Regions from separate parts of the Chryseobacterium sp. II3a genome, predicted to be linked through region 2. Evidence: riboswitches for the same ligand, from Rfam matches in the RefSeq annotation. Region 2 holds a riboswitch; each other region holds the start of a gene.
What was found. A riboswitch is a leader RNA that binds a small molecule or an ion and turns the genes downstream of it on or off. The one in region 2 is predicted to bind cobalamin.
Positions count from the first base shown of each region.

Region 1: another riboswitch for cobalamin. It lies ahead of AC3HD6_RS16210 (T9SS type A sorting domain-containing protein); the one in region 2 lies ahead of AC3HD6_RS05560 (TonB-dependent receptor plug domain-containing protein).
Region 3: another riboswitch for cobalamin. It lies ahead of metE (5-methyltetrahydropteroyltriglutamate--homocysteine S-methyltransferase); the one in region 2 lies ahead of AC3HD6_RS05560 (TonB-dependent receptor plug domain-containing protein).
Region 4: another riboswitch for cobalamin. It lies ahead of prpB (methylisocitrate lyase); the one in region 2 lies ahead of AC3HD6_RS05560 (TonB-dependent receptor plug domain-containing protein).

Region 1 is NZ_JBYPZJ010000006.1:275,920-279,114, reverse strand. Features, by position in the region: gene AC3HD6_RS16215 (esterase-like activity of phytase family protein) at 1-802, opposite strand, end outside; cobalamin riboswitch at 1,061-1,252, shown strand; gene AC3HD6_RS16210 (T9SS type A sorting domain-containing protein) at 1,319-2,434, shown strand; gene clpP (ATP-dependent Clp endopeptidase proteolytic subunit ClpP) at 2,606-3,195, opposite strand, start outside.
Region 2 is NZ_JBYPZJ010000002.1:155,194-158,388, reverse strand. Features, by position in the region: gene AC3HD6_RS05570 (MbnP family protein) at 1-44, shown strand, start outside; gene AC3HD6_RS05565 (cytochrome-c peroxidase) at 61-1,080, shown strand; cobalamin riboswitch at 1,201-1,387, shown strand; gene AC3HD6_RS05560 (TonB-dependent receptor plug domain-containing protein) at 1,488-3,195, shown strand, end outside.
Region 3 is NZ_JBYPZJ010000003.1:335,488-338,682, reverse strand. Features, by position in the region: gene AC3HD6_RS10090 (bacteriocin-like protein) at 410-694, shown strand; gene AC3HD6_RS10085 (Lrp/AsnC family transcriptional regulator) at 840-1,301, opposite strand; cobalamin riboswitch at 1,490-1,675, shown strand; gene metE (5-methyltetrahydropteroyltriglutamate--homocysteine S-methyltransferase) at 1,852-3,195, shown strand, end outside.
Region 4 is NZ_JBYPZJ010000001.1:779,466-782,660, reverse strand. Features, by position in the region: gene AC3HD6_RS03480 (helix-turn-helix domain-containing protein) at 1-955, shown strand, start outside; cobalamin riboswitch at 1,299-1,493, shown strand; gene prpB (methylisocitrate lyase) at 1,938-2,849, shown strand; gene prpC (bifunctional 2-methylcitrate synthase/citrate synthase) at 2,836-3,195, shown strand, end outside.

The DNA.
Region 1 (3,195 bases), on a different contig from region 2:
TATAAACATATTGTTTCGTTTGCCCTGTAATGGTATCGAAAGTTACAATTCTCGTTAAAGTGGTATTTGTTGCCAAAGCTTTTGATGGAACCAACATCATCGATTGCATTGTTCCCACCAATGTTTTTCCGTCAGGAGTCATACAAAGACCTTCCATTCCTCTGTTCGCTCGTCTTTTAGCCAGCACTGCTGGTAATTTTCTATTTCCTGTATTTACCCCAATCGGACTTATTCTTTCCAGTTCTACTCCATCAGCACTGTAATGAACAATATGAGGGCCATATTCATCAGAAACCCAAAATGTACCGTCTGGTGCAGCCACAATACTTTCACTGTCTAAACCATATTTATCCGTACCCAGAACATTTCCTGCAGCATCATAAGCCACTTCACCTGTACTTCCCATTCCTATAGGGTTTGGAAGTCCGGTAATAGACTGTCCGGATGGATTTTTAAGCTTAATATATTTAATCACTTCTACTTTTCCTTCTGCATTAATTTTAAAATGCATAATGGTAGGAGTAAAATCAGGTGTTAAAAACTTTTTCCCGTTCTGATAATCTGTATTCGGGCCACGGTCTGTAATAACATAAAACTCACCTTTTCTTGTGGGATGAGCTGCCGCTCCGGATCCGAATCCACCATTAATGACATCTACTCCGTTTATTGTTGCCAGTTTTGAAAATGGAAACTCCTGCGGAAGTTTAGAATAATTAATATCCGAATTATTGATATTGTTGTCATCATCTTTGCATGACCACAAGGCAGTCATCATCAAAGCAGATAATAGTATTCTTTTCATAGTAACTTTTATGGCGCGAAAGTATAAATTGATTGTAAACTGATCTTGAATACAATGATAATTGTATTTTAACAATAGAATTCTAAGATGAATTCAACATAAACAACAAAAACATGAATTTAACTCATAAAATTCAAAATAAAAAATCCAATTTATTATCAATTAGTAAAATCCATCCTTAAAAATATAGTTCAATATCAGGAAAAATTGAAAACTGATATATAATTCACAAAATAGACATCAAAAATTTATATGATATATTTGCGCTGTTTTTAAGGTTGAACACTGTTCACAATAGGGAATCAAGTGAGAATATTATTCAAATCTTGAGCTGTACCCGCAACTGTAAGCTGTTTTACCTATAGCTATTAATAATACCACTGGGCTAAGATCCGGGAAGGTTAGCTGTAGGATGCGAGCCAGGAGACCTGCCTTAAATACGCGTTTAGTTTCAGGATGATGAACCATCCTGTAGATAAATAAGTTTCGGGAATAAAACTTTAATTTAATTATATTATGAGAAAAATCTATCTTTTTTTCTTACTGCTTTGTACGCAGTTTTTCTTTGCTCAATTCACAGAAAACGATATTAAGTTTTGGGTGGGAACCGGTTCTAAAAAGGCTTATTTCATTGCCGATTTCAATGATAATAATACTCCTAAATCTTATGCATGGGGCTATCGTTTTGATGATAATAATTTAACAGCCGAAGACATGATCAATGCGATTGTGGCTGCAGAACCTAAAATAGAGGCTGACATTCCTTCAGGATTTCTGTACAGTTTCAAATACAATCACCATACTCCAAGTACAGATGATTACTGGATTACCTGGACCGGATCAAATGCCGGAAATATGTCCAATCAAAATAATGGCGTAGGGTATACGACTTTAACAGACGGGCTGTGGTTTGGTATTACTTATGGTCTTGATTTCATCGACACACCACCATCAACACCAGTTCCTGCTTACAGTTCTCAATGGTATACTTCATCCCAAATTACCAACTGGATTGGAACCGGAAATAACAGAAGTCTTGTTGTAGTAGATTTTGGGACTCATAGTTCTAATGGTAATGCCAATTCTTTTGCTTTTGGAATTCAATATAATGGTATCTTAACAGCGGAACAGGCACTACAGCTTATTCAAACTCAGGCCCCTTATTTCAATTTTACTTCAAGCAATAATCAGGTTTCCAGCCTGTCATTAAATACTTTCACAGGAACCAACTCCGGAGCAGAAAATTGGAAATTATATTCCGGAAAAGATCTTTCAAGCTGGCAGAAAAAAGATGATCTTAGCCAGATTCAACTGAACAACAATACATGGCTGGGATTAAGCTTTGGAGAGAGAAGACCTTTCACTCCTACTGAAGCAAGTAATGCAACATTGTCTGTTGCCTCTGTATATAAGAAAGCATCATTCAACATTTACCCTAATCCAACAAGTGATTTCATTCAGATTGAAACTTCTGAAAATATCAGAGAGGTTACGATCTATTCTTCTTTAGGACAGAAAGTAATGACTTCCCAGTCAACGAAGATTAATATTAGATCTCTAAATACTGGCATATATTGGGTAGAGATTAAGACGAAAAATGGTTCTTCCCTGCATAAGGTTGTGAAGAAGTAGAGAGGGAATTGTTTAACCACCCTGTCAAATCTACGATTTGACACCCCTCCAGAGGAGGGGAATATTACGTCTTCAATTATTATTTTCTTCGTTATAGAAATTCGTTCAGCTTTGGCTAAAACAAAAAACGCATCCAATTCGGATGCGTTTTTCATTATGATGTAATATCAATTATTTTTTCTCTGCTCTTTGAAGAACTTCGTCTACCATTCCATAGCTCTTAGCTTCTTCAGAAGTCATCCAGTAATCTCTGTCAGAAGATTTCTCTACCCACTCATAAGTTTGTCCTGAGTGGTGAGCGATAATATCATAAAGCTCCTGCTTTAATTTTAACATTTCTCTTAAGTTGATCTCCATATCAGAAGCAACTCCCTGAGCACCTCCTGAAGGCTGGTGAATCATTACTCTTGAATGTTTAAGCGCAGAACGTTTTCCTTTTTCTCCTGCAACCAATAATACAGCTCCCATTGAAGCAGCCATACCTGTACAGATAGTAGCTACATCCGGTTTAATGATCTGCATTGTGTCATAAATACCTAATCCCGCATATACACTTCCACCAGGAGAGTTGATGTAGATTTGAATATCTTTAGACGGATCTGCACTTTCTAAGAATAAAAGCTGAGCCGTAACGATATTCGCTACCTGATCGTCAATTCCAGTTCCAAGGAAGATAATTCTGTCCATCATCAAACGGGAGAAAACGTCCATTTGAGCAACGTTTAATCTTCTCTCTTCCATGATGTACGGAGTTAAGTTCG
Region 2 (3,195 bases):
GTGATATTTCCGGAATGTTTTCAGTGAGCAGTGTTGAAAATTAGACTCTACTCTGCTGCAATGAAAAAAGGATTAAATATTTTAGTGATTCTTATTCTGTTAATATCATGTAATAATGATCGTTATGAGCCTATTTCTGACGATAATCCACAGGTTTCACTCAATATTCCGTCTGGATTTCCGGAACTAAACAATTCGGTGAACTCTAATAGACCTACAAAATATGGGATAGAGTTGGGGAAAAAATTATTTAATGAGAAAAGGCTAAGTACAGATAATAGTATTTCCTGTTCCAGTTGTCATATTCAGGGAAATGCCTTTGCCGATAATAATGCACAGGGAATAGGAATTCAGAATAGAGTAGGATTACGAAATGTCCCAGCTATTCAGAACATGCTGTTTATGAAGTTTTATAATTGGGATGGTAATATCCTTCAATTGGAAAATCAACCCCTGGTTCCTATTATCACTCATGAAGAAATGGGTTCTTCTATTCTGGAGGTGATAGGGAAAATAAGGGATGATATGATGTATAAAGATCTGTTCCGAAAAGCATTTGGAGACGAAACGATTACTGCTGAAAGGATTTATAAAAGTATTGCTCAATATGAGTACACTCTGATTTCTGCCAATAGCAAATATGATAAGGTAAAAAGAAAAAAAGGAGAAGCTTTCACGGAAAACGAGGCGCTGGGATATCAGACTTTTCAACAGAAATGCGCAAGCTGTCATAGTACAGAATTGTTTACCGATCAAAGTTTCAGAAATATTGGATTTCCTGTAAACCCGGATACCAATGAAGCCGGAAGAGGAAGGGTTACCGGTATTCCGGAAGACTATATGAGTTTTCGGGTTCCTTCTTTACGGAATGTAGAATATACCGCACCTTATGGAAGCTATGGACAATTCCCAACACTAAGAGCAGTTCTTGATTATTTTGATAAAGGAGTTTTATCTGCAGATAACCTTGACCCTGTTTTTAAAAATAATGGAAACAGAATTCCACTTACAGAACAAGAAAAGACGAATCTTATCCTGTTTATGAAAACACTGAGCGATCGTGAATTTGTAGAAAAATAATCATTGGTAAAAACAGAAAAAACTCATTGCTTAAATCCCGTTACAACTTAACGGGATTTTTCACGTTTATGGATTGATAATCATTTTATTCTGCATGACATCATATCTGGTGATAATTTTATATCTTTGCCGGAATTTGGTGAGCCATAATAAGCTCTTAAAAGGGAATCCGGTGAAAATCCGGAACAGACCCGCTGCTGTAAGCTCCGCACCAAAGTTTTTGAAAAATACATCCACTGTTTTTAGAAATGGGAAGGATTTCAAAAATGGAGTAAGTCAGAAGACCTGCCAGAAATAATAAACGTTTGACGCTTTCGTGGAATAAAGCTTAGGACAACAATGATTCTGTGCAGTGGCAGCTGTGCTTTGTCGTTGCTTTCTTATATCCATTTGCGTCATCATGATCCATGAATGAGCTAATGGGAGTAAAACTAAATACATTTCAATTCCATACAATTGTTTTCACGGTATTCGTGTTAACCTCTCAAATTCTACTTTCCCAAACCAGGAAAAAAGATAGTATTAAAGGAGAAACAATAAAGACTGTCAATATTTACAAAAAAAACTTTAAAGAAATCCTTCCGGCCCAGACTTTACAAGGTGAAGAGCTTGAAAGGCTAAGCAGCCATTCTGTTGCCGACGCATTACGATATTTTTCCGGTGTTCAGATTAAAGATTATGGAGGCATGGGTGGTTTGAAGACCGTCAATATCCGGAGTATGGGAAGCCAGCATGTAGGCGTTTTCTATGACGGAATTCAATTGGGAAATGCCCAAAACGGACAGGTGGACCTGGGAAGATATTCTTTGGATGATCTGGAAGAAATTTCTTTGTACAATGGTCAGAAAAGTGAGATCTTCCAACCTGCCAAAGACTTCGGATCATCAGGATCAATCTATTTACAGCCTAAAACACCAGTATTCACAGGAAATAGGAAAACCAATCTTACCATAAGAGCCAAAAGTGCTTCCATTGATTTATTCAACCCTTCTTTCCGTTTAGAACAGAAGATATCAAAACGGATAGCAACGAGCTTCAGTGCAGAATTTCTCCAGAGTGATGGTCTTTATAAATTTCGTTATGGAAGAAAATATCCCAATGGAACCACTGCTTCTGATACCATTTCCAAAAGATATGATTCCGATATTAAAGCAAAACGTTTTGAAACTTCTGTGAATGGAACTTTGAATAACGGAAGCTGGAATATCCGTGGTTATGGGTATATTTCAAACCGTGGTATTCCGGCACCTATCGTGAAGAACCGTTTTAAAGCAAGAGGGGCAAGAATGCTTGATGAGAATTATTTTGTACAGGCAAATTTCAGGAAAAAGCTTTTTCCTAAATTTGAAACTCAACTAAAGGCAAAGTTTGCTTACGACTATACTTATTTTAATGATACGGTAAGGTCTCAGTCTGGGATGCCAGCGAAGAATACTTATATTCAACGCGAGGTCTATGTTTCCTCTTCCAATCTATATTCAATTACTCCTAATTGGGATGTCAGTTTGAACGGAGATTTTCAATACAATACCCTTGATGCTGATTTGTATAATTTCTCTTATCCTACCCGTTATACAACCCTGGTTGCATTGGCTACTACCTATCAGTGGAACAGATTTAAATTCTTAGGAAGCCTATTAGGGACATTTACTTCAGAAAAGGTAAAAATGAATTTCAAACCTGATGACAGAAGAGAATGGACACCTGCTTTCTTCATGAGCTATCAGCCCGCTTCAATACCTGAACTTACCCTAAGAGCTTTCTATAAAAATATCTTTAGACTACCCACCTTTAATGACCTGTATTATACCAGTGTTGGTAATACTTTTCTTAAACCGGAATTTACCCACCAGTATGATGTAGGTTTTACGTATCAGAAAAAATACGATACATCTTTATTCAAAGGACTTTATATAAAAGTAGATGGGTATTATAACAAAGTGACAGATAAGATTGTGGCCATCCCAACAACCAATATGTTCCGCTGGATGATGCTCAATCTTGGAAAGGTTGAAATTATTGGAGCAGACGTAAATGTTCAAACGGAATTAATGCTTGGAAAGGTGAAACTTAGACCATTATTGGCTTATACCTACCAGAGTGCTAAAGATAAAA
Region 3 (3,195 bases), on a different contig from region 2:
ATTTTGCTTTCTCTTATCAATAATAGAAAGGTCTTTTACCATAAAATTTGGAGAATTTTATCATTTCTTAACTAAAGTGATGAATACAGGTCAATAACACCCTCATTTTTTCTCATTTTACCCTTAGATTTTCCCCAATAAACCCAGGTTTTAACAAGATTTTAATATTAACCATAAAAAACTTCGTTTATCTTAAAAATATTAACTCTAATATTTAAAATTTGAAATATGTTTTTTAAAATTTAGTAAATCAAACAGATACAAAGTGAAAATGATTTTCATATTATTATACATTTATATTAACGAAATATTAAATAATAAAATTGTTTAATTATTTTTTTGAAAACAATATGAGTTTATTATTATTTATCATATATTTGTGATGTATTAATCATATAAAATTTTAATCATGAAAAATTTCAAAAAACTAGACAGAAACGAACTAAAATCTATTTCAGGAGAAGGATTACTTGATCCAATCGGAAACTTATTAGGAGGTCTAGGTGGCGTTGTTGGTGGCGTTGTCGGAGGAGTAGGTACTATCGTTGGTGGTGTTATCGGCGGTGTAGGTTCTACAGTAGGTGGTGTTATCGGCGGTGTAGGTACCGTTGTAGGAAACGCTTTATGCCAAACACAGTGTGTAGTTAATGGTGTAATCCACATCAAATTATTAGAGTGTGGTTCTACTTGCTAATCAGCAGCTCCATTAAAAGTTAAAAAAGTATGCCGCTCTTTTCAGAGCGGCTTTTTTATGATGTGATACTAAGCACCTACAACCTAACGGATTTTTGAAACCTGTTAGGTTTAGTTCAATACCATCATTTTCAATAAAAACATTTCTATAAAGTCAATCCGTGATTATTCTTTACTTCAGCCATCACAAAGGTACTATGTGTACTTCCTATAGAATCTACAGATCCAAGTTTATTGAATACAAAATCCTGATAATGCTTCATATCCCGAACCTGAACTTTCAATAAAAAATCAAAATCCCCAGAAATATTATAGCATTCAGCCACTTCTGGAATTTCCAGGATTTCTTTTACAAAATCATAGCCCACAGAACGGTCATGAATCTTTAATTTAATCTGGCAGAATACCGTAAACCCACGATTAAGTTTTTCAGCATCCAAAATTGCCGCATATCTCTTCACAAAACCTTCCTGTTCCAGCCTTTTTACTCTTTCAAAAACAGGAGAAGGAGACAGATTGATTTCCTTAGCAAGTTCTTTAACGGTTAGTTTTGCATTGTTCTGAAGCAGTTTAAGCAGTTTTACATCCTTATCATCAAGTTGTTCCACAGAATATTATTCTTTTATAATTTATAATCTTCCAAATTTACAGAATTATATTCTGTAAAATAATATGTGAAAAGCTTAATTTATCAAATACCATACACTTTGTTGATTATTTATTCTGTATGATTAATTTTACACAAAATTAAAATCTTTTACAAAGCTATTTTTGTTAAAAGATCAGTTCTTTACAATCTTCATCAAACAGCAAAGGTTTTACTTAAGGTAGATTAATAGGGAATCGTGTGAGAATCACGAGCTGTCGCGCAACTGTAAGTAACACACCAAAGGTTTCTGTCCTTGAATATCCACTGCAAAAAGCGGGAAGGATGACGGAAACTGTTACAAGTCAGGAGACCTGCCTTTACTGAATGGACGATGCTTTCGCGGTCTGAAGCTTTTGAGTCATACAGATGATATATTGCAGTACATTTTTATCTCCGGATGAAACTGTACCATCTGCTTATATCATTGATTTCAAAAAATTCTATTCCAAATCAGCATTCTGAAGCTTTAAAAGAGCATTTAAAATAAGTTTAATTTAAAATTTGTAAAAATGCAAACTCACATTCTGGGCTATCCGCGTATTGGTAGCAAAAGAGAACTTAAAAAAGCCTGCGAACAGTATTGGTCAGGTAAAATCGTTTTGGAAGAACTTCTTACCGTAGGCAGAACTATCTGCAGCCAAAACTGGAGCCTTCAGAAAGAAGCAGGAATAGATCTTATTCCGTGTAATGATTTTTCTTATTATGATCAGGTATTGGATATGAGCCTTGTAGTAGGCGTTATTCCTACACGCTATCATGAAGTTGCTCTTAAAAAGAACAATTCTGAACTGGACCTTTATTTTGCCATGGCAAGAGGTTATCAGAAAGACGGATTGGATATCACCGCTATGGAAATGACCAAATGGTTTGACACCAATTACCATTATATTGTTCCTGAATTTTATAAAAACCAGCAATTCAAACTTACTTCAGATAAGATATTCAATGAATTTTCCGGTGCAAAACAGGCGGGAATCAATGCAAAGCCTGTGATTATCGGCTTGGTTTCCTATTTATTGTTAGGAAAGGAAAAAGAAGAAGGATTTGATAAACTGGATCTTGCCCATCATCTTCTTCCTGTTTATATGGAGATCTTATCAAAGCTACAAAGCCAGGATGCTGAATGGATTCAGTTTGATGAACCTTTCCTAGCTTTAGACATTACTGAAAAAGCAAAAGAAGTATATACTTTTGTCTATGCTGAACTTAGAAGATTGTTTCCAAAGCTTAAGTTTATTGTAACCACCTATTTTGAAGGTTTAAAAAATAATGCGTCTTTTGCCGCTTCACTTCCTGTGAATGTTCTGCATATTGACCTGGTAAGAAACCCTGAACAGCTTGAAGATGTTCTTCATTCTATTCCTGAAAATCTGAGTCTATCACTTGGAGTGGTAGATGGAAGAAACATTTGGAAAAATGACTATGAAAAATCTTTGTCATTGATTACAAAAGCAGTCGAGAAGCTTGGTTCAGAAAGAGTTTTCATTGCTCCATCATGTTCTTTACTGCATTCACCATGCGATTTAGATTTTGAAACCAATCTTGATCCTGAAATAAAAAACTGGCTGGCTTTTGCCAAACAAAAAGTAAAAGAAGTGGTTACCCTTAAGGAATTAGCTTCAGGAACAACAGATCAACAGATGATCCAGGATTTTGCAGACAATAAAAAGGTTATTTCCGCTAGAAAAACATCTCCACTTATTCATAATGAGGAAGTAAAACTAAGAGCAGTGTCTGTCACAGAACAGGATTCGCAAAGAAAAAATCCATTCAGTATCCGTAAACAAGAGCAGCAAAAAGCATTACAGCTTCCATTATTTCCAACCACTACGATCGGATCATTCCCACAAACT
Region 4 (3,195 bases), on a different contig from region 2:
TGAAAGAAAGTATCCTGATGTTTTTTTTCTGAATGACGGGGAAATCACAGAGTGTATTACGTCTCTGAAACCTCCTTATGGAAATGGTTTTCATCATGAAATCTGCTTTGAGAATGTTCACATTGGCTTCGGAAATGTTTCCCTTGAAAATAAAGTATTACTCTATTTTGAAGCTGACTTTGAGAGCGTTGAAATGCATTTTTCATTAAAAGGAAAAAGCGCTGCCCTTTCAGAAAATTTCAACAATAAAGTGTGTTTTGAAAGCTATCAGCACAATATCATTTATGCCCATCAGATGTCTGGCCAGATGGAATTCGACGGACATGAAATGCAGATCCTGGAAGTCAATTTAGCGCCCGCTTTTTTTAAAAAATTTCTTCCTGAAGACTCTGACCTGTTCAATACTTTCAGAAATGCTATTGAAAAACAACACTCATGTCTTATCAATCCGGACCATTGCAGGATCAACCTGGAAATGTATCAGGTACTAAACGACATCATCCATTGCGACAGAAAAGGGATTTTTAAAAGGATTTATCTTGAAGCTAAGGTTGCTGAACTCCTTCTGTTACAACTGGAACAGCTTTTTAAAAACGAATCTTTCCCCTCATCTCTTCCTAAAAAAGATGAAGATAAAATATATGCTGTGAGAGATTTTATTGTCAATAATCTCAGCACAACCTGTTCATTAATTGATCTTGCCCATCAGGTAGGTACGAATGAATTTACATTGAAAAAGGGCTTTAAAGAGCTATTTGGAACTACTGTTTTCAATTTCTGGAACGACATGAAAATGGAAGAAGCGAAAAAAATGTTGCTTGAAGGACACTTGAACATCAATGAAATTTCCGATATTATCGGATATAAAAACCCAAGGCATTTTTCTTCAGCATTTAAGAGAAAATACAATTTAATTCCAAGTAAACTTAAAAACACTAATAGAATAAGCCATTAAATTTATGGATAATCCCAACCCATATCTACTAATTCTCACCTCATCAAAATTTAAAATTTTCACCCTAGATCATATAGGCTGAATTGCTCTATTTTTAAATAACGAAAATTACTATAAAAACACACCCTTTATTTTATTTCATTTAACATTTAGGTACATTTGTTAATGATTTGGTAATAACAAAACACTGTAAAAAGATTGATTTTTATCATATCGCCAAAAAATAAACACCTACAAACAAAACATTATCAACTCATTACTGAAAATTAATTATTGTTTGCATAAAATATTTTGCCGTTCTCATAAAATGTCTATATTTACCACCAAGGAGTTCTTAACACCTTCTTTATCAACCGAAATTGGTAACACTTAGCTGTGTATTAAAAGGGAATCGTGTGCAAATCACGAACTGTCGCGCAACTGTAAGTAACAACAAAAAGGTTTTTATCAAATTCATATCCACTGTATGCTGCGGTATATGGGAAGGATGATAAAAACTGTTACAAGTCAGGAGACCTGCCTATTTCGAATTGACGATGCTTTCGCGGTTTGGAGCTTATAGTCAGGTATGATACGGTATGGATAATGATATGATAACATAGTTTATCAACTTGTATTATTTTTTGAGATAGAGAGTAGCAGAACAGCAGGTTCTTCTATGGATCTACAGCTCACCCGTGTCCCCTTTCCATAATTTTTCTTTCTCACAAAAAACATCGTGAAGTTTACAAGAGCTTTTTATAGGGTTTAATCTATGTAAAAAGTTTAAAAATGTACCAAGCCAATCACAATTATGTATCCATGAGCAACAGATTTATGACCGTAGAAGTCTCGTTCTGTGAAGTTTCGAAAAATCCTCTGCTTTCATGCTCATCAACAACTTATCTGATTTCTTCTGATCATTTTCTTTTTATCTCCCAACAGCAGCTTAGCAGCCCTTCTTTCTTATCACACAAACTTCAACTAAACCATAAATATTACAATGACTAAAAATGAAAACTGGAAGTCTCCTGGTGCACAATTCCGAGAGGCCATGCAAAAAGAAAGTCCTCTTCAGATTGTCGGGGCCATCAATGCCAACCATGCATTATTGGCTAAACAAGCCGGCTTTAATGCTATTTATCTTTCAGGAGGCGGGGTTGCTGCCGGATCTTTAGGAGTTCCGGATTTAGGAATCACTACACTGGAGGATGTGCTGATTGATATTCAAAGAATCACCAACGTTTGTGATCTACCTTTATTGGTAGATGTGGACACAGGATTTGGTCCGTCAGCATTCAACGTCGCAAGAACAGTAAAATCATTGATCAAAGCAGGTGCAGCAGCACTGCATATTGAAGATCAGGTAGGGGCAAAACGCTGCGGACACCGCCCGGGAAAAGAAATCGTAAGCAAAGGGGAAATGGTAGACCGATTAAAGGCTGCAGCTGATGCTCGTACTGACGAAAACTTCGTAATCGGAGCCAGAACGGATGCCTTTGCCAATGAAGGATTGGAAAAGACCTTAGAAAGAGCTGCCGCTTACAAAGAAGCTGGTGCTGATTTCATCTTCGCAGAAGCAGTTCATGACCTAAGCTTTTATCAAAAATTTGTAGATGCTACAGGAATTCCTGTGCTAGCCAATATCACCGAGTTTGGAATGATTGATTTGTATACTATTGATGAGCTAAAAGCCGCAGGTGTAGGATTGATCCTCTACCCTCTTTCAGCATTCCGTGCTGCGAATAAAGCAGCTTTGAATGTCTATGAACATATTCGTAAAGATGGAACTCAGGCCCATGTATTAGACACCATGCAGACCAGAGAAGAACTCTACCAAAGCATTGGATATCATGATTATGAACAAAAATTAGATAACCTTTTTAAACAAAATATTAGTAATGTCAACGAATAGCGAACCAACATTTAAGCCAAAGAAAAGCGTAGCTCTTTCAGGAGTAGCAGCAGGGAATACAGCCCTTTGCAGTGTAGGAAAAAGTGGAAATGATCTCCACTACAGAGGATATGACATCCTGGATCTGGCTGAAAAAGCAGAATTTGAAGAAGTAGCTTATCTTTTAATCTACGGTCAGCTGCCTACCGGAGCTCAGTTGAAGAACTATAAAGCTAAATTAAAGTCTTTAAGAGGATTGCCGCATTCTGTAAGAAATATTTTAAAAAGTATTCCGGCCGCGGCTCATCCTATGGACGTGATGAGGTCTATGGTATCCGCTATTGGCAGTATTCAGCCTGAAAAAGAT